Regions from separate parts of the Phyllobacterium sp. CL33Tsu genome, predicted to be linked through region 2. Evidence: predicted binding sites of a transcription regulator. Region 2 holds the regulator's gene; each other region holds the start of a gene.

Region 1 (7,325 bases), on a different contig from region 2:
GCCCGGCGAGGTGTTTTGGGCGGCCTCCGATATCGGCTGGGCTGTCGGTCACTCCTATATCGCCTATGCACCGCTGTTCATCGGCGCCACCAGCATCATCTATGAGGGCAAGCCGGTTGGTACGCCGGATGCAGGTGCATTCTGGCGGGTCATATCGGAGCACAAGGTCAAGGTGCTGTTCACCGCGCCAACAGCATTCCGCGCCATCAAGAAGGAGGATCCGAAGGGCGAATTCCTCGCCAGATATGGTCTGTCCTCGCTGAAATATCTGTTTCTGGCTGGCGAACGCGCCGATACGGACACGATCAAATGGGCCGAGGAAAAACTCGGGGTGCCGGTCATCGATCATTGGTGGCAGACGGAAAGCGGCTGGCCGATGGCGGCTAATCCGGCGGGTCTCGGCATGTTGCCGGTCAAGTACGGATCGCCCACGGTGCCGATGCCAGGCTATGACATTCAGGTCCTCGACGATGCCGGCCACCCCGTCAAGCGCGGCGACCTCGGCAACATCGTTGTCAAGCTGCCGCTGCCGCCCTCATGCCTGCCCACGCTGTGGAACGCCGACAAGCGGTTTTGCGAAGCCTATACCAGCGAGTTTCCGGGCTATTACAAAACCGCCGATGCCGGGATCGTCGATGAGGAGGGCTATGTCTATATCATGAGCCGCACCGACGACATCATCAACGTCGCCGGGCATCGCCTTTCGACGGGGGCGATGGAAGAGGTGCTTTCAAGCCATCCGGACGTTGCCGAATGCGCGGTGATCGGCATTGCCGACCATCTCAAAGGTCAGGTGCCATGCGGCTTCATCGTCCTCAAATCCGGCGTGACGCGGGCTGAATCAGATATCGAACAGGATTGCGTGGTGCTCATTCGCGAAAGGATCGGGCCCATAGCGGCGTTCAAGCTGGCCATCACCGCCAAGCGGCTGCCGAAAACGCGATCCGGCAAGATCTTGCGCGGGACGATGCAAAAGATAGCCGATCAGGAGCCCTGGAACATGCCGGCCACGATCGACGACCCGGCGATTCTCGATGAGATCATCGTGGTCCTCGAGGCGCGCGGTATAGGCCGAAAATGATTTGAGTCCTCATGACATCCTCCTGACAGAAGGTTGTCAGGAGGGGTGTGCGATAGTGTCTCCGTGATGACAAGGAGACAGGGTTATGACTTACGTAGATTTTGGCATTGTTCAGACAGTAAGGCGTCTGTTGACTGACTTCGCAGCGTATCGCGAGGAACTGCGCACGGAGCGCCATCTCAATTCGCTTCCCGAGCATGTGCTTAAGGATATCGGCTGGCCGGATGCTTATGCAGAGCGTCTTGCACGTCGTGGCGCAATGAGGAATGCAGACGTCGGCACCGACAGTGCCGGCGTCGACCTTCCCCTGCGGCATATCGATTGGACAAGAGCATTCCAGCCCAAAAAGACAAGCAAATCCCGGCGTTTCGGGCTAGAATATTGATTTTTCAAAGCGGCAATGGGAGTGGCGGCATGGAACCGAAGAAGCTGATCGGAATGGTGTTCATAGACAAGTTTGCCGATTGGGAATTCGGTCTGCTTTCCGGCTCCGCTACTGAATGGTTCGGCGGGCGCATCGTCGCCCTGTCGCCGTCGCAAGGTCCGCTCCGCTCGATCGGTGGACTTAAGCTCATTCCGGATCGGGGTGTTGCGCCGGACGAAAATGCCGACCTAGATGGTCTCGCCATCATCGGCTCGGACCTGTGGCCCGAGGAAGACGCTCCTGACATTTCGCCCCTGTTGAATGCGACTTTGTCACGGGGCGCCATCGTCGGGGCCATCTGCGGCGGGACGCTGGCGCTCGCCCGCGCGGGCCTGTTCGAAGGCCGACGCCATACCAGTAACGGCGCTGGATGGCTGCAGTCAAAGATCGGCGATTACAAGGGCGCGGAGCTCTACCAGGATGTTCCGCACGCAATCCGCGATGGTCATATCGTCAGCGCATCCGGAGCGGCACCGGGCACCTTTGCCACAAGTTTTCTTGAAGCGCTGTTGCCGGAGCAGGCAGGCCAGGTGGCCGAGATGCGTGCGTTCATCGCACAGGAATACCAGACGGCCTGACATTGGCCGAGTGAGGACGCGTAATATGAAGACGTGGACTGAAAAGCTGAATTCCGAGGATCGGCACCAGGTCAAGCCTGCGCCAATCAGTATTGCCGGCATGAAGGCCGGTGAGATCATGCTCGTGCCAACGGCGCTGGAGATCGATGAGTTCATTCGCGGTCTTCCCGAAGGCGCCGAGATGGATGTGAAGTCTATGCGCCGGGCGATGGCGAAGGCGCATGGTGCGGAGGTTACCTGTCCGATTACCACCGGGTTTCACCTGCGGACGGTGGCGGAAGCTGCCTATGAGGCATATCAGCGAACAGGCGATGTCAAGGCAGTCACGCCGTTCTGGCGTGTCGTCAACATCAAGACGCCGACGATTGCGAAGCTTTCCTTTGGACCGGCGTTTGTCCTCGAACAGCGCCGGCGGGAAGGATTGAGCGATGCGTAGGGCGGACCGGCTATTCCAGATCGTGCAGAAACTACGTGGTGGCAGGCTCGTGACGGCGCGCCAGCTGGCTGAGAAACTCGAAGTGTCGGAGCGCACGATCTATCGCGATATTTCCGATTTGCAATCGACAGGCGTTCCGATCGATGGCGAAGCGGGCGTCGGTTACATTCTGCGTGAAGGCTTCGACCTGCCGCCCCTGATGTTCACGCGCGACGAGGTGGTCGCGCTCGTCGCCGGTGCACGGCTCATTACCGCCTGGGGCGGGGCCTCCATGGCACGTGCTGCCGAGGAAGCCATCATCAAGATCGGTGCTGTACTGCCCAAGGAAGAACGCCCGCGGATCGCCAACACGCATATCCATGCTTCCGGAACGAGCATTACCGAGAACGACCGGTCGCTGATCGATCTTGCGGAAAACGCCGCCGAGCAATGCCGGGTCCTTTCGATCACCTATACGGACCTCGAAGGCAAGGAAAGCATGCGGGACATCCGGCCGCTGGGGCTGTGGTTCTGGGGCAAGGTGTGGACGCTGATCAGCTGGTGCGAATTGCGCAATGACTTCCGCACGTTCCGCATCGACCGCATTGCCAAGGTCGAGAAGATCGACCGCATTTTCCGGCAGGAGCGCGGCAAGACGCTTGCCGATTTCTATCGCCGGGTCGAACTCAGCGAGACGCCGGAGACGCGGGCGAAGGCATCTTAAAAGCTGGCAAGGCATGCCGAATCATGCCGCGAGCTGGGTTAGGGCCTGGTTTCGAATCCGTCAGAATATTTTCCCGGCAATAAAAAAAGCTCCGCGGACGGAGCTTTTTTTTATTCCTTAAGTCCCCGTCAAACGACGAGGCAGAGGAGCCTATTCCTCGTCTTCGTCCTGATTTCGGCCCTTGAGGGACGACAGCTTGGCGAAGACCTTGTCGGCGTCGAGTTCTTCGTCCTCGTCGCGAACCTGCGGTTGTACGTCGAGGTTCTCGGTTGCCGAAGCCGGCAGCAAGGTATCACCGCTCTCGACCGGCTGGGCGGGACGGCCGCGCGACGAGCGCTCGACCTCGATGTCGAGATCGATCTGCGAGCAAAGGCCCAGCGTCACCGGGTCCATCGGCTGCAGGTTGTTGGAGTTCCAGTGGGTACGGTTACGAATTTGCTCGATCGTCGATTTTGTCGTGCCGATGAGACGCGAAATCTGAGCGTCCTTCAACTCCGGATGATTGCGGACGAGCCAGAGAATGGCATTTGGGCGATCCTGACGCTTGGAAAGCGGCGTATAGCGCGGGCCCTTGCGCTTGGTCTCGGGAACACGGACCTTCGGATCGGAAATCTTGAGCTTGTGATTGACGTCGGCCTCGCCACGCGCAATTTCCTCGCGCGAAAGCTGGCCGGTGATCAGCGGGTCCAGGCCCTTGATGCCCTGCGCGGACTCGCCATCGGCGATCGCCTTCACTTCGAGCGGATGCAACTTGCAGAAAGCGGCGATCTGTTCGAAAGAAAGGGCGGTATTGTCGACAAGCCAGACGGCCGTTGCCTTTGGCATAAGAAGCTGGGTGGCCATAGATATAATCCTCTCGTTCGTCCGCTCCGGTGGCGCGGGACGTGGGTTCAACCACAATTTCCGGGAATTCGAGGCGCTATATACCTTCATTTTAACCGATGAGCAAGAATCGGATTTAGCCGCAGGAATCTGCTCCGGAGCCGTTTCATCGAACTGTCATCAAAGTGTCATCGCACTGCAATGCATCTACGCCATCGATCTCCGCAATTACAATCGGAGGTCTACTAATGTCTAACAGGAACACGCTCTACCTCGGGCTTGGCGCGGCACTTCTTGCATCCGTTGCCATGCCTGCATCTGCCGACCCCATTTTCAACCGGATCGCCAGCTTTGCCGTAGCCAATAATCTGCCGAAGGACGCTGACAAGTCGAAGCCGACTTCTTCCGAGATCATCACCGTTTCCGGTGATGGCCAGACATTGATCTATTCGGATAGCCCTTACGGTTCGGTCGGCTTCATCGATATCACCGATCCGGCAAAGCCGCAGGCCGGCGGCATCATCAAGGTAGAGGGTGAGCCCACCTCGGTTGCAGCGCTCGGCGATACGGTATTTGCCGCGGTCAATACGTCCAAGGACAGGGCCAACCCGTCGGGCCGCCTCGACATCATCGATATCGCGTCACGCAAGGTCGTCTCCAGCTGCGATCTCGGCGGCCAGCCGGACTCGGTTGCGATCTCACCGGACCAGACCTTCGCTGCCATCGTCATCGAAAACGAACGTGACGAAGAGATCAATGAAGGCGCGCTGCCGCAGATGCCATCCGGAAATCTCAAGGTTCTGGCGCTGAAGGAAGGCGCGGCGGACTGCGCCGGCATGAAGACTGTTGAACTGATCGGGCTCTCCGAAATCGCACCGCAGGATGCCGAACCCGAGTTCGTCTCGATCAACAAGGACAATTTGATCGCCGTTACGCTGCAGGAAAACAACCATATCGCCATTGTCGATGCGGCAACCGGCAAGATCGTCAACCATTTCTCCGCCGGCACCGTCGATCTCGACAAGATCGACGTGAAGAATGACGGCGCACTCAAATTCGACGGCAGCATGAAGGGCGTGCTGCGCGAGCCCGACACCGTCAAATGGCTGGACAATGACCGCTTTGTCATCGCCAATGAAGGCGATTACAAGGGCGGCTCACGCAGCTTCAGCATCTTCTCCAAGGACGGAAAGCTGCTTTATGAATCCGGCCCCTCGCTCGAGTGGAAGATGGCGGAAGCCGGACACTATCCGGACAAGCGTAACAAGAAGGGCGTCGAGCTCGAAGGCGCGGAAGTGGGCAAGTTCGGCGACACCAATTATCTTTTCGTCGCCAGCGAGCGCGCTTCGCTCGTCGGCGTCTACAAGGATAATGGTGCGGAGCCGCAATTCGTGCAGCTGCTTCCCTCAGGCATTGGACCTGAAGGCGTTCTGGCCATTCCTTCGCGCAATCTTCTGGTTACAGCCAACGAGAGCGATCTCGTGGAAGATGGCGGCGCGCGCTCACACGTCATGATCTATGAACTCAAGGAACAACAGCCCAATTATCCGCAGATCGTATCGACCCCGAAGGATGACGGCACGCCGCTCGGCTGGGGCGCTCTATCCGGCCTCGTCGGCGATCTGAAAGAGCCCGGCAAGCTCTACGCTGTCTCAGACTCCTTCTACTACGCTTCCCCCTCGATCCTCACCATCGATGCCAAACAGGCGCCGGCGAAAATCACCGAGGCGCTCACTGTCAAGCGCGGCGGACAGGCGGCGCAGAAGCTCGATATCGAAGGCATCACCACGGACGGTCAGGGTGGCTTCTGGCTCGCCAACGAAGGCGACCAGGCAAAGCTCGTCCCGCATGCGATCCTCAACGTGAACGACAAGGGCGAGATCAAGAAGGAAATCGCCCTTCCGGAAGAACTGCTTCCGAACCAGACGCGTTTTGGCCTTGAAGGCATAACCCGCGTTGGTGAAGGCGATGATGCGGTTCTCTGGATGGCGATCCAGCGTGAGTGGAAGGATGACGAGAAAGGTTTCGTCAAGCTCCTTGCCTATAACGTCAAGGACAAGAGCTGGAGCGCGGTCTCCTATCCGCTCGACAAGACGGAAAATGGCTGGGTCGGCCTCTCGGAGATCACCGCCCATGACGGTCAGCTCTATATCATCGAGCGTGACAACCAGATTGGCCAGAAGGCCGCGGTGAAGCGGCTATATCGCATCGCGCTCGACGATTTGAAGCCGGCCAAGATCGGCGACAAGCTTCCGGTCGTGACCAAGGTTCTTGCCCACGACTTCATGGACGATCTGAAGGTTTCGAATGGCTATGTCGTCGAGAAGCTTGAAGGTTTCACCATCGATTCCGACGGCAATGGCTATGCCGTTACCGACAATGACGGGGTCGATGGTTCGTCCGGCGAAACCCTCTTTTTCAGCGTCGGCAAGGTGCAGGCGACCAACTGATAACGCCGGGTAGCAATCGACCGGGCCGCAGTCTTACACCTGCGGCCCTATCGCGCTTCTATGTAAACCATACGAGTTCAGTCTTTTAGCCGACGTCGAGCACGATCTTGCCGATGTGATGGCCGTCTTCCATGCGCTCATGCGCCCGCCAGGCCTCGTGCAGCGGATAGACCATGTCGATCACAGGGGCGACGCGGCGCTCGACCAGCAGCGGCCAGACCTTTGTCTCAAGCGCCCTTGCGATACCCGCCTTGAACTCCACGGGCCTGTTGCGCAGGGTTGATCCTGTATGCGTGAGGCGTTTCACCATCAGTTTGGAAATGTCGCTCGTCGCCTTGGCTCCATGCAGAAAGGCGATCTGCACAATTCGCCCGTCAAGCGCGGCGGCTTCGTAGTTGCGCTCGATGTAATCGCCGCCGACCATATCGAGGATGAGATTTGCACCCTTGCCCTCGGTGGCATCCTTGACCGCCTTGACGAAATCTTCCTCGCGATAATTGATGGCATGGCTGGCGCCGAGCTTGAGGCAGGTCTCGCGCTTCTCCTGCGAGCCGACAGTGGTCATGACCGAGGCGCCGAAGGCGTGTGCGAGCTGAATGGCTGTCGTGCCGATGCCGGAGGAGCCGCCATGCACAAGGAAGGTTTCACCTTCCTTTAGCGCGCCGCGTTGGAACACATTGTGCCAGATCGTGAAGTACGTTTCCGGAATGGCGGCCGCCTCGATATAGCCGTAGCCGGCCGGGATCGGCAGCGCGTTGGTTTCGTGCACGCTGCAAAACTCGGCGTAACCGCCGCCGGCAACGAGCGCGGTCACCCGTTCCCCTATTCGAA
Region 2 (7,325 bases):
CGGGCTGCGGCAAGTCGACATTCCTGCGCAGTCTCAACCGCATGAACGACACCATCGAAGGCTGTAAGATCGGCGGCAAGATCACGCTCGATGACGAGGATATCTACAATCCTAAGATCGACGTTGTCGAGCTGCGCGCCCGGGTGGGCATGGTGTTCCAGAAGCCCAATCCTTTTCCGAAGTCTATTTTCGAGAACGTCGCCTATGGCCCGCGCATTCACGGGCTCGCGAAGGGTCGCCACGAACTTGATGAAATCGTTGAGAAAAGCCTGCGCCGCGCCAGCCTTTTCGATGAGGTGAAGGATCGCCTGCATGAGGCAGGCACCGGACTTTCCGGCGGCCAGCAGCAGCGCCTGTGCATTGCCCGCGCCATCGCCGTCAGTCCGGAAGTGATCCTCATGGACGAGCCGTGCTCGGCGCTTGATCCGATCGCCACCGCAAAGGTGGAGGAACTGATCGATGAATTGCGCGAAAACTACACCATCGTCATCGTTACCCACTCGATGCAGCAGGCAGCGCGCGTTTCGCAGCGCACGGCCATGTTCCATCTCGGCAATCTTGTCGAGGTCGGCGATACGGAAATGATGTTCACAAGCCCCACCGAGAAGCGCACCCAGGACTATATCACCGGACGCTTCGGCTGACGCAGGAACGAGGACAAAGCACATGACCGAGTTGCAGCACACTGTGCGCTCTTACGATGACGAACTGAAGTTCCTGACGCACAAGATCGCCGAGATGGGTGGTCATGCCGAACGCATGGTCGAACAGGCGGTCGCCGCCATGGTCAATTCCGACAATGCGCTGGCGCAGCGCGTTATTTCGGACGATCTGATCCTCGACGCCGGTCAGCGCGAGATCGATGAAAAGGCCATTACCATCATCGGCAAGCGCCAGCCGATGGCGATCGACCTGCGTGAAGTCATCGGGACGATCCGCATTTCCTCCGATCTCGAGCGTATCGGCGATCTCGGCAAGAACATTGCCAAGCGCGTCGTTGCCGTGACCGATACCCGCCAGACGCTCTCGGTCTACCGCGGCTTGCAGACAATCGCCGAACTTGCCTTGACGCAGCTGAAGGACGTGCTCGACGCCTATGCGACGCGCTCGGTACAGCAGGTGAACATTGTGCGCGAACGCGACGACGAAATCGACGCGCTCTATACGTCGCTGTTCCGCGAATTGCTGACCTACATGATGGAAGATCCGCGCAACATTTCCGCCTGTACGCATCTTTTGTTCTGCGCCAAGAATATCGAGCGCATAGGCGACCACGCCACCAATATTGCCGAGACAGTCTATTACATTGTTACCGGTTCGCAACTGCCGGCGGAACGTCCCAAGGAAGACCAGACACATACTATTATTGTGGATGAAACGACCGAGTCCTAATTCAACTGAAGGCTTGATATGGCAATAGCTCCCAAAATCACCGTTGTGGAGGACGAGGAAGCCCTGAGCGTCCTCCTCCGGTACAATCTTGAAGCTGAAGGCTATGTTGTCGAGACGATCGCACGTGGCGACGAAGCGGAAATTGCGCTGCGCGAGAACGTTCCGGATCTTCTGATCCTCGACTGGATGCTGCCCGGCCTGTCGGGCATCGAACTCTGCCGCCGCCTGCGGGCGCGGCGCGAGACCGAAATCCTGCCAATCATCATGCTCACCGCCCGCGGCGAGGAAAGCGAACGCGTTCGCGGCCTTTCGACCGGTGCCGACGACTACATGGTCAAGCCGTTTTCGACGCCTGAACTCCTGGCGCGCATCAAATCCATGCTCCGCCGCGTCAATCCGAGCCTGCTTTCGCACGTGCTGAGCTTCGGCGATCTCAAGCTCGACCGCGAACAGCACCGCGTTTTCCGCAAGGAGCGCGAGCTAAAACTTGGCCCGACGGAGTTTCGGCTGCTCGAATTCCTCATGCAGTCACCCGGACGAGTCTTTTCGCGCGGCCAGTTGCTCGATAATGTCTGGGGTGCGGACATCTATGTCGATGATCGCACAGTTGACGTCCACGTTGGTCGCCTGCGCAAGGCGATCAATATCGGACGTTCGATAGATCCGATCCGCACCGTACGTGGCGCCGGCTATTCGTTCGGCTGATTCTCAATTATTGCGGTTCTAACAAGGGCGTCGCATCAGCGCTAGATGGCTGATGCGACGCCTTTTGGTATTTTGTAGTCCGCCGAGAATGTCCTTAAACCCTCAGTCCTCGGGTGTCCTGGACTTGAAATTTACACAAATATAGGGTAGGGGGCTATATTATGTCTCACACTACGAAGGAAAAATCAAAACTCCTCGCAAGGATCCGTCGCCTCAAGGGGCAGATGGAGGCCGTCGAGCGTGCGCTCGAAGCGGAAATGCCTTGCGGCGACATTTTGAACCTGGTGGCGTCGGTGCGCGGGGCGGTAAACGGCCTGATGGGTGAACTCATCGAAGATCATATTCGCATGCACGTCGTCGATCCCGGCACCGAGACGGACAGCGAACGCGCCAAGGGCGCCGTGGATCTCATCGACGTTGTAAGGATGTATCTGAAATGAGCCACGATCACGCGATCCATTTGCCTCAAGGCACGCATGCTCATGTGTTTCTGGGTGACGATCACGAGCGCAACGAACGACGCACCTGGTTTGTGATCGCGCTGACCGCGACGATGATGGTTGCGGAGATCGTGGCGGGAACGGTTTTCGGCTCGATGGCGCTTGTCGCCGATGGCTGGCATATGTCGACACATGCTGCCGCGATGCTGATCGCGGCGTTGGCCTATCTCTATGCAAGGAAGAATGCCAGCAATCCGCGTTTCACCTTCGGCACGGGAAAATTCGGCGATCTCGCAGGTTTTGCCAGCGCTGTGATCCTCGCGCTTATTGCACTGCTGATCGGCTGGGAGAGTTTCCTACGCCTTGCCAACCCGATCTCGATCAGTTTTCCGCAGGCGATCTCCGTTGCCGTGCTTGGCCTTGCCGTCAACCTTGTTTGTGCCTGGCTCTTGCGCGACGACCATAGCCATCATCACCACGGTCACCATGGCGATAACCATCATCACCACGGTCACGATCATAATTTGCGTGCCGCCTATCTGCACGTTCTTGCCGATGCGCTGACGTCCGTCCTCGCCATCATCGCCCTTCTCGCGGGCAGCATTTACGGCTGGCTTTGGCTCGATCCGGCCATGGGAATTGTCGGTGCTCTTGTTATCGCCAGATGGTCATGGGGTCTCATCCGCGATGCGGGCGGCGTGTTGCTCGACTATGTCCCTCAGGGTGAAGACCTGCCTGATGAAATACGTGGCGCCATCGAAAAGGAGGGCGACGTGATTACCGACCTGCACGTCTGGCAGCTTGGCCCGGGGCATCACGGTGCCATTGTTTCGCTTTTGAGCGACGATCCGAAAGCGCCGTCGTCCTATCGTGCCAAACTCGCACATATCCATGAGTTGTCGCATGTGACCGTTGAGGTAGAGCCGAAGGCCGCGTAAATTTCGATTCGGGTGTGTCACACGCTGAGCTTTGAAGACCCCACGTGCGACGAACGTTCGAATAGCCGGGAGCCCATGTGATGACCGTCACGATTTACCACAACCCGAAATGCGGTACCTCGCGTAATACCCTCGCCATGATCCGCAATGCAGGGATCGAGCCGGTGATCGTGGAATATCTCAAGACGCCGCCGAGCCGGGAAACCCTGAAGGAAATGATCAGCCGGGCTGGTCTTAGCGTGCGCCAGGCCTTGCGCCAAAAAGGTACGCCCTATGTCGAGCTTGGCCTCGACAATGCTTCGCTGGACGACGATGCGCTTCTCGACGCGATGATGGCCAATCCAATCCTCATCGAACGTCCTTTCGTCGTGACCGAAAGAGGCGTGCGCCTCAGCCGCCCTTCAGAAATTGTGCTTGAGATCCTGCCAGATGCGCAGAAGGGCCCGTTTTCCAAGGAGGATGGTGAGGTCGTTATCGACAGCTCGGGCACTCGCATCCGCTGAGCCTCGATGTTATGGACGAGCAACGCCATCGGCCTGCGAAATTTCGGCGCAGTGGTCGACGCGGCTGGCGCCGCAGGGCTTGGTCGTGGAATCTTGCGGCTCGCCGATCTTGGCCCGCGTGAACTCAGTATCCATCAGGGATTTATCGGCGGCTATCGAGCGGAAAAGCCGCTTTGCAGGCTTTTCGACCCATTCGACCCGTCCGGGGGATGCCGTCGAATAGTGCCATGGCATGGTGATGAAGTGAATATTTTCAGACGAAAGATGCTGGACGGCGAAGGCGAGTTCCCGCATCACGCCGGGACTGAAACCCGGGTCGGTGATGACGGATTTCGTCGCGGCATCCATAAAGCTGAAGACCCGCACAGGGTTCGCCAATTGCGCTCCGAGCAATTTTTGAGCCATGGCACCAAAGAATTCATGCTGACGATGAATGCGTCCGATATCGGTGCCGTCGCCTATGCTGTAGCGGGCGCGCACGTAGCCTAGCGCTTCTTCGCCATTGAGGGTCTGGCATCCCGCAGCGAGGTCCAGCCCGGCAAGCTTGTCGTGGATTGGTTCGGAAATACAGTATTCGACGCCGCCGATGGCCTCCACAATCCGCCTGAATCCGCTAAAATCAACCTTGATCACGTGATCGATCTTTATGCCCGTCAGGGTTTCGACGGTCTTCCAGGTGCAGCTGATGCCTCCGAACATGAACGATGAGTTGATCATGCCGAGGTGCGCCCGCTGGCCGGGCAGGCCCTCGCGGCCGGAACAGGCGGGAAGGGGAACGAGCAGGTCGCGCGGGAAGCTCACGACATTCAACTCGCTGCGATCGGCCGAAAGATGCGCAAGCATGAGGATGTCGCTGCGCTCGCCGGGGTTGGCGACGGAAACGGTTTGCTGGTCCGAACCCACGATCAGGATGTTGAGTGCATCAGGCGATGCCTTGGCCGGGCGGCGATTGCCGAGGTCGGCTTCAGCAACCTCGAAGTGCCGCAGATTGCTCGTGAACTTCCAATACATGCCGCAAATGGCAAGCAGGATTACAAGCATCAGGCAAGTGACGGAAGCGAGCAGCAAATGCAGCCGCCGGCGTCGTTGAGGATCGCCCTCAGGCTTCGGCGCGCTGTTGATCAATCCGTCACTCACAAAATTCTCCAGTAGAACAAGCCAAGGTAATCATTATCCGGGCCAAGCCAACTAACATTTCCGTTTTAACGATGCGCATCGCACAAGCAACAACGCGAATGCCAGAGAATTCGAACAAGACCTTTGCCATGCAAAGAGCGTGCGAACGCCGCAAGGAGATGGCCAAGCCGTTGCGACACACGGCAGAACGACTATGCTGAGGGCGCGAATTGAAGGAAGGCGCTACCGCACTATGACGGACATCAATCAATTTCTCGAAGAAGCGATCGCCCTTGCACTGGACAATGCAAAAAGCGGCGGCCGTCCTTTCGGGGCCGTGGTCGTCAAGGACGGCAAGGTCATCGCGCGCGGCGTCAACCGGATTCAGGCCGACAACGATCCAACAGCACATGCCGAGCTTCTGGCCCTGCGTGCTGCCGGGCTTGCATTGCAATCCCCACGTCTGGACGGCTGCTCGGTCTACGCAAGCGGCCAACCGTGTCCCATGTGCCTAGCAGCGATGCGAATGGCCGGTATTGGCGATATCAAGTTCGCTTATTCCAATGAACAGGCAGAACCGTTCGGCCTCTCTACGGCCGTCATAGCAAAAGAGTTGGCGAAACCAATCGACCAGCAAGCGGGGCTGTCATATGCGCATTCGCCCGTGGGCGATGGTAAGCTGTATCAAGTTTGGCAGGACAACCAAAAGCGCTGATATCCGCGTCATCTGCAAGGGCTGCGGGTCTTGTCCTGAGAAGGCGGAATACCCGCAGAGCGACGGTAGCGGGAACCTGGGGCATCACTGAGCGTTTTTCGATGATACACCATCGGAGGACGAGGCCATGACAGCTCGCAGTATGCCAACGAAGGATGACATCGTAGCTCTCGAAAAATCCTATTGGGATGCGATGAAGGCGAAAGACGGCGGCCGCACCGCGGAACTGTCGGCGGATCCGGCACTCGTAACCGGCGCCCAAGGTGTGATGCGCATCGGCAAAAAGAAAATGGGCCAGATGACCGAGGACGGCAACTGGAGCCTGAAATCCTATGAATTCGCAGATGTCGAGGTTTCGACGCCGTCGCCTGATGTCGCGCTTATCGCCTACACGGTCGAGCAGAATGTAACGATGAATGGCAAATCGCAGAAAATGCGGGCCGCAGATAGCTCGGTTTGGATTCGCGGATCAAATGGTTGGGAGTGTCACGCGCACAGCGAGACGTTTCTGAAGTAGCACGAACCTGTTCAGTTGAAAATTTCATCTCCGGCCGTGAAAACGACCGGAGATGAATTTGCTTGTCTTGAACATTGTCCAGCTGATTGTGCCGGACAATGCGCGCTGCGCTTATCAGCTACAGCCGCTGGTTGCGCCGCATGTGTCGCACTTCAGGCAGGTGCCGTTGCGCACCATCGTGAAGTTCGAGCACTCTGAGCAGTTGTCGCCGGTATAGCCCTGCATCATCGACTTGATGCGCCGGTCCGACATGATTTTCTTTGCTTCGGCCTTCGCTTCCTCGGCGGCACCTTCTGCATCCTCGTTCTCGAAGAGCGCGGAAGCGGCGCTGGCCTCGGCCTCGCCCTTGGCGCGTTCTTCATAATCGCGCTTGAAGGCCGAGGATTCCTCGCTGACTGCGGCGATGGCCGGTTTGGCAGCGACGGCGACGGCGGAGCGGGCGGCAAGGGTCGTGACATTTGATGACGCAGCTGCCTTCGGAGCGCTTACCGCACCCTGACCCCCTGCATTGCTAAAACCCTTTGGATCCGCCTTGCCCGGCGAGACCACTTTCAGCGAAGCGCCGCGCGTCAGGCCCTTCGATACCGGTTCCGCCTTGCCTTCGGAAATACCACGCCCGAGCGAAGTGTTCGAGAAGTCGGACTGATCGACATGGGCGAGGTCGTGACGGTCGAGATAGGAAACGGCAAGCTCGCGGAAGACATAATCGAGGATCGATGTTGCGTTCTTGATCGCATCATTGCCCTGAACCATGCCAGCCGGCTCGAACTTGGTGAAAGTGAAGGCTTCCACATATTCCTCGAGCGGCACGCCATATTGCAGGCCGAGCGAGATGGCGATGGCGAAGTTGTTCATCATTGCACGGAAGGCGGCGCCTTCCTTGTGCATGTCGATGAAGATTTCGCCGAGACGGCCATCGTCGAATTCGCCGGTACGCAGGTAGACCTTGTGGCCGCCGACAACTGCCTTCTGCGTGTAGCCCTTGCGCCGGTTGGGCAG
Region 3 (7,325 bases), 200 kb from region 2:
TCCCAGCCGTCGCGCGGAACGAGATCGCCCGCAAACTCGAAGAAGTGCGGCAGACGGTCGAAGAACTTGCCGGCGTTTGAGTCGTTGGCGAACCACAGGGACCCGGCGACCGCCACGAGCAGACCAATGCCGATCAGCCATGAATAGGCACGCCGGCGCGTCGCAAGCTCCAGCCAGTGGCGTTCTATCTCGATACCGTCGGGCGACAGGGTGGTGGTCGTAGCCTGGCTCATCAACCGATCCTTAGTGAGCACAAAAATTCACGGCCAGAACCTTGAGGGAACTGGCCGTGATCGTTGGATGGCTATCAGCCGCCGATCTGCGCCTTGCGGGCGTCGATGATCGGCTGGTAGAACTGCGCGTTAACTTCCGTGTAGCCCTTGCGGTCGCCACCGGTCGAAGAAGCCGCGGCGAAGCAGGCCGGATCGGTCTTCGGAAGGTTCATCAGATATTCCTTGTACTTGGCGATCGTGTCCTTGTTCATTGATGAACGAACAACGGTCGGACCGTTCGGAATAAGCGGCGACTTCCACAGTTCGACAAAATCCTTCATGTCGATCAGGCCCTTGTCGACCATCTTGCGCAGATTGCCGGAAGAATATCCCTCTTCGAACTTGCCGACGCCCGAGCCAAAGGTCGTGCCGGCGTCGAACTTGCCGTCCTTGACAGCGAGAACGAGGTTTTCATGACCGCCGCCGAAGCCGGTTTCACCGAAGTAATCCTTGACCGAGGCGTTGATGTCCTTCGGCAGGGAGGTAACGGGGATGAGGTAGCCAGAAGTGGAATCCGGATCGGCAAAGCCGAGCTTCTTGCCTTTCATGTCGGCAAGAGTCTTGATGCCACTGTCCTTGCGGGCAATCATGATCGAATAATAGCCGGTCGAACCGTCGGTCTGGACGTCGGTCAGGATCGGTTCGACTGCCTTCGGATTGGTCAGATAGATCTTGGCATATCCGGATGCACCGAGTTCTGCAGCATCGAGCGTGCCGCCGAGGAGACCCTGGATGACGCCATCATAGTCGGTTGCCGGGAAGAGCTTGACTTCCTTGACACCGAGGACCTTGGGCAACTGGTCGACCACGCACTGGTAGTTGCGCAGGCGGTCTGCTTCGTTTTCGCCGCCGATCAGACCGATGCGGAATGTTTCGAGGTTTTCGGCACGTGCCATCGAACCGGCCAGCATGGCGCCGATTGCGATTGCACTAAGAAGGGCTTTCTTGAACATAGTTCTCTCCTGTCAAACGTCGATATGAGTTTGCGATCAGTTTCATTAGTGGCCCGTATCGTGGGCGAGCCGATCTCGGTGCGCTCAACGCGCGGCCAGAACGGCCTCCAGCTCTGAAATCGGCTTGGGTGTGCCGCGGCTGATACTTGTGGAAGTGATTGCCTCCGAAAAAGCATCCTTCATGCCGTCCGCGCCATAGATGCGGCGCGCGGCAAGTTCGGTGAGATCGTCGGGTCCGCCGTCAAAGACAACCTTGCCTCCCTGCATGCCGATGATACGCTGGCAGAAATGGCGGGCCGTATCGAGCGTGTGCAAATTGGTGATGACCGTCAGGCCCTCGCGCTCATTGATGTCGCGCAACGACTCCATCACCACCTGAGCATTGCGCGGGTCGAGCGAGGCGATCGGCTCGTCGGCAAGAACAACTTTGGGATTCTGCATTAGAGCACGGGCTATCGCGACGCGCTGCTGCTGGCCCCCGGAGAGCGTTCCGGCCCGCTGTAACGCGGTCTTCGCGATGTCGAGGCGCTCCAGCGCCGCAATCGCCATCGCACGCTCCTCGCGCGAAAACATGCCGAGCAGGCTCTTGATCGTCGAGCGATGATTGAGGCGACCGAGCAGAACATTGGTCAGAACGTCGAGACGCGGCACCAGATTGAACTGCTGGAAGATCATGGCGCAATCGCGCTGCCAATTACGCAAGGCGGCGCCCTTCAACTGCGCCACATTGGTGCCTTCAAAGAGGATCGCGCCTTCCGAGGGATCAACGAGACGGTTGATCATGCGAAGCAACGTCGACTTGCCGGCGCCGGAACGCCCGATGATGCCTACCATCTGACCCTGGGGAATCTCCAGGCTGACACCGTCGATGGCAGTAAACTTGCCAAAGCGGCGCGTCACGTTTTCAATCTTCAGCATAAGCAGGTCCCTATTGGCGCTGCACTGTCCTAGGACACGGATGTGAACGTGCGATGTCGTTTTTGTTGCAGCCGAATGACAACTTGATGTCAGTCCGTTAACCCTATCGCTCGTTCGATTCAGACCGCGTGTTTCTCAAGGAACGCCTCGATGGAGAGCGAGCGAAAATCATCGAGCGCAGAGCGCAACTTAGCGTGGTCCCAATCCCACCAGGCAACGACCTGCAGTTGTTCAGCCGTTTTTCGGTCGAAACGATCACGAATTTTGTGTGTAGGAACGCCGCCAACGATCGTGTAGGGGTCGACGTCCTTCGTGACCACCGCCCCTGCCCCGATTACCGCGCCGTCGCCAACGGTGACGCCCGGCAGCACGGTCGCGCCATGGCCGATCCAGACATCATGGCCGATCGTGACCGTATTGGTGCGCCGCCAGTCGAAAAATTGCTCGTCAACCGTGCCATCGTCCCAATAGTCGCCCGAACGATAGGTGAAATGGTGCAGCGTCGGCCGCCACGTCGGATGGTTGGGAGCGTTAAGGCGAACGCTGGAAGCTATATTGGCGAATTTGCCGACCTTGGCGCACCAGGCAGATCCATCCTGCATGATGTAGGAATAGTCGCCGAAGCTCGATTCACTGAGGCGGCAGCGCTCGGCAACTTCCGTATAACGGCCGAACGCGCAGGCTTCGACGCTCGCCGTCGGATGGATCAGTGGCGTTTCCGAGAGTTTCGTCATGCCGCAACTCCGCCTGCGGTCGAAAACGCCGTGACGTCGATGATCCGGTCGGCAACGGCTTCGCGCACGTCCTCGTCGTGAAAGATGCCGAGCATCGCGACGCCCGCGGCCTTCTTGGCCTCGATCATAGACACAACGACGCTGCGGTTCCTGGCGTCGAGCGATGCTGTCGGCTCGTCGAGCAGCAGGACCGGGTGATCGGTAATAAAGCCCCGCGCAATGTTGACGCGTTGCTGCTCGCCGCCGGAGAAGGTGGCGGGCGGCAGCGCCCACAGCCGTTCGGGAAGGTTGAGACCTGAGAGCAGCACCACCGCCTTGTCGCGGGCTTCGCCCCGATCGACGCCGCGGGCAACGAGCGGCTCGGCGACAACGTCAAGCGCCGAAACGCGTGGCACGGTACGCAGGAACTGGCTGACATAGCCGACCATTTCGCGGCGGATACCGAGCATGGTTCGCGGATCGGCCGAGGCAATGTCAACAAGGCGGTCGCGGTAGGGAACGATGATCTGGCCCTGATCCACGGCATAATTGCCGTAGATCATTTTCAGGATCGAACTCTTCCCGGCGCCGGAAGGGCCGCCAAGAACGGCGCACTCGCCGGTCTTGATCGAGAATGACACGTTGGTGACCACCGGCAAGCGGATGCCGTCACGCAGGTGCATGGTGAAGCTCTTGGCGACATCGGAGACAACGAGAGGCGTTGGCATAATCTTCTCCTAGACCTGCAGGATGGATGAAACGAGAAGCTGGGTGTAAGGCGCCTGCGGATCGTCGAGGACCCGGTCGGTAAGGCCGGTTTCGACGATATGGCCGTCCTTCATCACCATCATGCGGTGCGAAAGCAGCCGCGCGACGGCAAGATCATGGGTGACGACGATAGCCGCAAGGCCAAGGTCGCTGACGAGGCCCCGCAAAAGGTCGAGCAATCTCGCCTGCACCGACACGTCCAGCCCACCGGTCGGCTCGTCCATGAAGATCAGGCGCGGGTTGGTTACGAGGTTGCGCGCGATCTGCAGGCGCTGGCGCATACCGCCGGAGAAGGCGCGCGGCTCGTCATCGATGCGGTCGGCGGCGATTTCCACCCGCCCGAGCCAATCGGTCGCCGTGGAGCGGATGCGGCCATAGTGCCGGTCGCCGACCGCCATCAGCCGCTCACCGACATTGGCGCCGGCCGAGACGGTCATGCGCAAGCCATCGGCCGGGTTCTGGTGCACGAAGCCCCAGTCGGTGCGCATCAACAACCGCCGCTCGGCTTCGCTGAGGCGATAGAGATCGCGAAACTGGCCGTCCCGCATGCGGTATTCGACGGAACCTGCCGAAGGCGCAAGCCGGGTCGCCAGACAGTTCAGAAGCGTGGTCTTGCCTGAACCGGATTCGCCGACGATGGCCAGCACTTCGCCCGCCCACAGTTCGAACGAGACGTTCTGGCAACCGATCCGGCTTCCATAGAATTTCGAGACTGCATTGACTTTGAGAAGTGGTGTATCGCTCATTCTGCTGCCTCCGCCGGATTGGTCGAAAGATGGCCGCGATGGCCATGCGCCTGCCGGTCTTCACAAAAATCCGTATCCGAGCACACGAACATGCTGCCGCCCTTGTCGTCGAGGATAACCTCGTCGAGGTAGGTACCCCTGGCGCCGCACAGCGCGCAGGGCTCGGAAAAGCTCTGGATTTCAAATGGATGATCTTCAAAGTCGAGGCTGACGACTTCCGTGTACGGCGGAACCGCATAGATGCGCTTTTCGCGTCCCGCACCGAATAGCTGCAGCGCCGGCGAGCGATGCATCTTTGGATTGTCGAACTTCGGCGTCGGCGACGGGTCCATGACATAGCGCCCTTCGACCTTTACCGGGTAGGCATAGGTCGTCGCGATGTGGCCGTGGCGGGCGATGTCCTCGTAGAGCTTCACATGCATCAGGCCGTATTCTTCGAGCGCATGCATTTTCCGGGTTTCCGTCTCGCGCGGCTCGAGGAAGCGCAGGGGCTCAGGAATCGGCACTTGATAGACGAGGATTTGGCCGGCGGTGAGCGGTGTTTCCGGGATGCGGTGCCGCGTCTGGATGATCGTTGCTTCCGTTGTGCTGGTGGTGACACGGACATTTGCGGTCTTCTGGAAAAAGGCGCGGATCGATACGGCGTTGGTGGTGTCGTCGGCGCCCTGGTCGATAACCTTCAGCCTGTCATCCGGTCCGATGAGCGCCGCCGTCACCTGCACGCCGCCCGTGCCCCAGCCATAGGGCATCGGCATTTCGCGCGAGGCGAAAGGCACCTGGTAGCCCGGAATGGCAATGGCTTTCAGGATGGCGCGGCGGATCATCCGCTTCGTTTGCTCGTCGAGATAGGCAAAGTTGTATGTTGCGAGTTCGGTCATTCTGCTGCCTCCTGGACGTCGCGGCGTTCGTGTTCGGCCCGCATACGGCGCACCAGGTCGAGTTCGGCCTGGAAATCCACGTAATGCGGCAGCTTCAAATGCTCGACAAAGCCGGTCGACTGGACATTATCGCTGTGGGAAATGACGAATTCCTCGTCCTGGGCGGCGGCGGTAATATCCTCGCCGAGCTCCCTCGCCCGCAATGCGCGATCGCAGAGCGACATCGACATCGCCTTGCGCTCGCTCTGGCCGAACACCAGGCCATAGCCGCGGGTAAACTGCGGCGGCTGCTTCGCCGAACCCTTGAACTGGTTGACCATCTGGCACTCGGTCAGGCGGATGCGCCCGAGCGTCAGCGGGAAATCGAGTTCCGCGACTTCAAGTTCAACCTCGACTTCCCCGATGCGGATCTCGCCAACGAAGGGATGGCTGCGGGCATAGCCCCGCTGTGTGGAATAGGCGAGACCGAGGAGAAAACCCTCGTCGCCGCGGGCAAGCGCTTGTAGACGCAGATCGCGCTCAAGCGGAAAGGCGAGCGGCTCGCGGGTCAGATCGCCAGGCGCTGCCCCTTCCGGCAACTCGCCATCCGTCTCGATCATGCCATGATGGCCGAGAATATCGGTGACGCGCGGCGCAGGCTCGTGCGTTTCCTCCACCCGCTCGTCCGGCGCTTCCACCGCGGCATCGGCGGCGAGTTCAGGATCGAGCAGGCGGTGCGTATAATCGAATGTCGGCCCGAGCAACTGTCCACCCGGCAGATCCTTGAACGTTGCGGAAATGCGCCGTTCTATCGCCATTGCCGCGGTTTCGACGGGGAGCGTATAGCCAAAACGCGGCAGCGTCGTGCGATAGGCGCGGACAAGGAAGATCGCCTCGATCATGTCGCCCCGCGCCTGCTTGATGGCGAGGGCCGCAAGCTCGAGATCGTAAAGAGATCCCTCGGCCATGACGCGGTCGACGCCGAGTGCCAGTTGTTCGACGATCTGGTCGAGCCGGATCGACGGCACGGAGCGATCACCCCTGCGCTTGTCGGCAAGAAGCTTGTGGGCATTGCGGATGGCGGTTTCGCCGCCTTTGACTGCAACATACATGGACTTACGCCTCCTTCTTCGCAACGCGTGTCGTGCGCGGCAGGGCGGCGAGCGCTTCCCGTCCGGCAAAGATCAGATCGATGCCGCGCGGAAAGGCGGCGCGATTGCCCGTCCATTGATCGATGAACATTTTCGGCAGCTGGCTCGGCGCGAAGTCCTGCGTATCCTTGATACCGGGTCCACGGAGGGTGAGGACGTTCTCGCCCTCAAATCCATCGAGCTGCAAGATGACCGTCGTCGAGCGGTCGGGATATTCCGACGTTCCCTTGGCAAAGGCTTCGAAGGACGGCATTGCGGCGACGTCTTTCACCAGGGCGAATTGCGCAGCCGCCGGATCGGAGACGAGTTCGAGGCCGGTATGAAATTTCAGCCAGCCGATGGCTTCTTTCGAGACGCTGATCGACTTGTCGCACCAGACCGTGGCATCGTGATCGAACAGCGTGGCGGCGATCGCCGCCATCACTGGCGTCAACGGGGCCGGCGCTACGACGAGTTCCGGCACGTCAAAGACGCGGCCGGGATTGGCCAGGGCATCCATCAGAGCCCGGAAAATCTGCTGCGATCCCATGACCGGATTGGTGAAGCCGCCCTCAAAAACCTGAGTGTTCGTGCTCATCAGTCTTCCCCTCGCACCATTGTGAAGAAATCGACCTTGGTTGCTGCCGTCTCGGCGCGCTTGGTCCTCAGTTCCTCGTCGAGCCGCTGCGCGATTGGCGCAAGGACGGTTGTTTCGACCACGTCGCGATTGGCATCGTCCTGCCAAAGCGCATCAAAGACGGCGGCAAGGCGAACCTTTTCGCCCTGGCGACCGAGCGCATAAGCGTGACCGACGGCGCCGCTGCCGAGCCGCACGGTCGCGCGGGTCACAGTCGCTTCCCCGAGATTGAACGGTGCTCCCGACCCCCCGATGCGTCCGCGAACCATGACGAGGCCCGTTTCGGGCCCGCGCAAGGTTTCGACTGCCGGCTTGTCGGTCCAGACAGACC

Evidence for each region. Region 2 encodes PhoB, which activates phosphate uptake and scavenging genes when phosphate is short. Its sites were predicted from a motif close to TGTCATNNANCTGTCAT; they were not measured.
Region 1: the regulator PhoB is predicted to act here: its motif matches at 4,220-4,236, upstream of BM074_RS08395 (esterase-like activity of phytase family protein).
Region 3: the regulator PhoB is predicted to act here: its motif matches at 2,219-2,235, upstream of phnC (phosphonate ABC transporter ATP-binding protein).

What each region holds. Positions count from the first base shown of each region.
Region 1 is NZ_FORJ01000001.1:1,723,568-1,730,892, forward strand. Features, by position in the region: gene BM074_RS08365 (propionyl-CoA synthetase) at 1-1,081, shown strand, start outside; gene BM074_RS23260 (DUF1127 domain-containing protein) at 1,167-1,466, shown strand; gene BM074_RS08375 (DJ-1/PfpI family protein) at 1,496-2,083, shown strand; gene BM074_RS08380 (hypothetical protein) at 2,109-2,519, shown strand; gene BM074_RS08385 (helix-turn-helix transcriptional regulator) at 2,512-3,222, shown strand; gene BM074_RS08390 (DUF1013 domain-containing protein) at 3,373-4,065, opposite strand; gene BM074_RS08395 (esterase-like activity of phytase family protein) at 4,293-6,494, shown strand; gene BM074_RS08400 (NAD(P)H-quinone oxidoreductase) at 6,580-7,325, opposite strand, start outside.
Region 2 is NZ_FORJ01000002.1:166,700-174,024, reverse strand. Features, by position in the region: gene pstB (phosphate ABC transporter ATP-binding protein PstB) at 1-644, shown strand, start outside; gene phoU (phosphate signaling complex protein PhoU) at 667-1,392, shown strand; gene phoB (phosphate regulon transcriptional regulator PhoB) at 1,411-2,097, shown strand; gene BM074_RS10460 (metal/formaldehyde-sensitive transcriptional repressor) at 2,259-2,537, shown strand; gene dmeF (CDF family Co(II)/Ni(II) efflux transporter DmeF) at 2,534-3,475, shown strand; gene arsC (arsenate reductase (glutaredoxin)) at 3,556-3,978, shown strand; gene BM074_RS10445 (LCP family protein) at 3,988-5,115, opposite strand; gene BM074_RS10440 (nucleoside deaminase) at 5,348-5,809, shown strand; gene BM074_RS10435 (nuclear transport factor 2 family protein) at 5,937-6,326, shown strand; gene BM074_RS10430 (vitamin B12-dependent ribonucleotide reductase) at 6,441-7,325, opposite strand, start outside.
Region 3 is NZ_FORJ01000002.1:366,307-373,631, forward strand. Features, by position in the region: gene phnE (phosphonate ABC transporter, permease protein PhnE) at 1-233, opposite strand, end outside; gene phnD (phosphonate ABC transporter substrate-binding protein) at 308-1,225, opposite strand; gene phnC (phosphonate ABC transporter ATP-binding protein) at 1,310-2,143, opposite strand; gene BM074_RS11410 (DapH/DapD/GlmU-related protein) at 2,263-2,877, opposite strand; gene phnL (phosphonate C-P lyase system protein PhnL) at 2,874-3,584, opposite strand; gene phnK (phosphonate C-P lyase system protein PhnK) at 3,594-4,370, opposite strand; gene BM074_RS11425 (alpha-D-ribose 1-methylphosphonate 5-phosphate C-P-lyase PhnJ) at 4,367-5,248, opposite strand; gene BM074_RS11430 (carbon-phosphorus lyase complex subunit) at 5,245-6,339, opposite strand; gene phnH (phosphonate C-P lyase system protein PhnH) at 6,344-6,955, opposite strand; gene phnG (phosphonate C-P lyase system protein PhnG) at 6,955-7,325, opposite strand, start outside.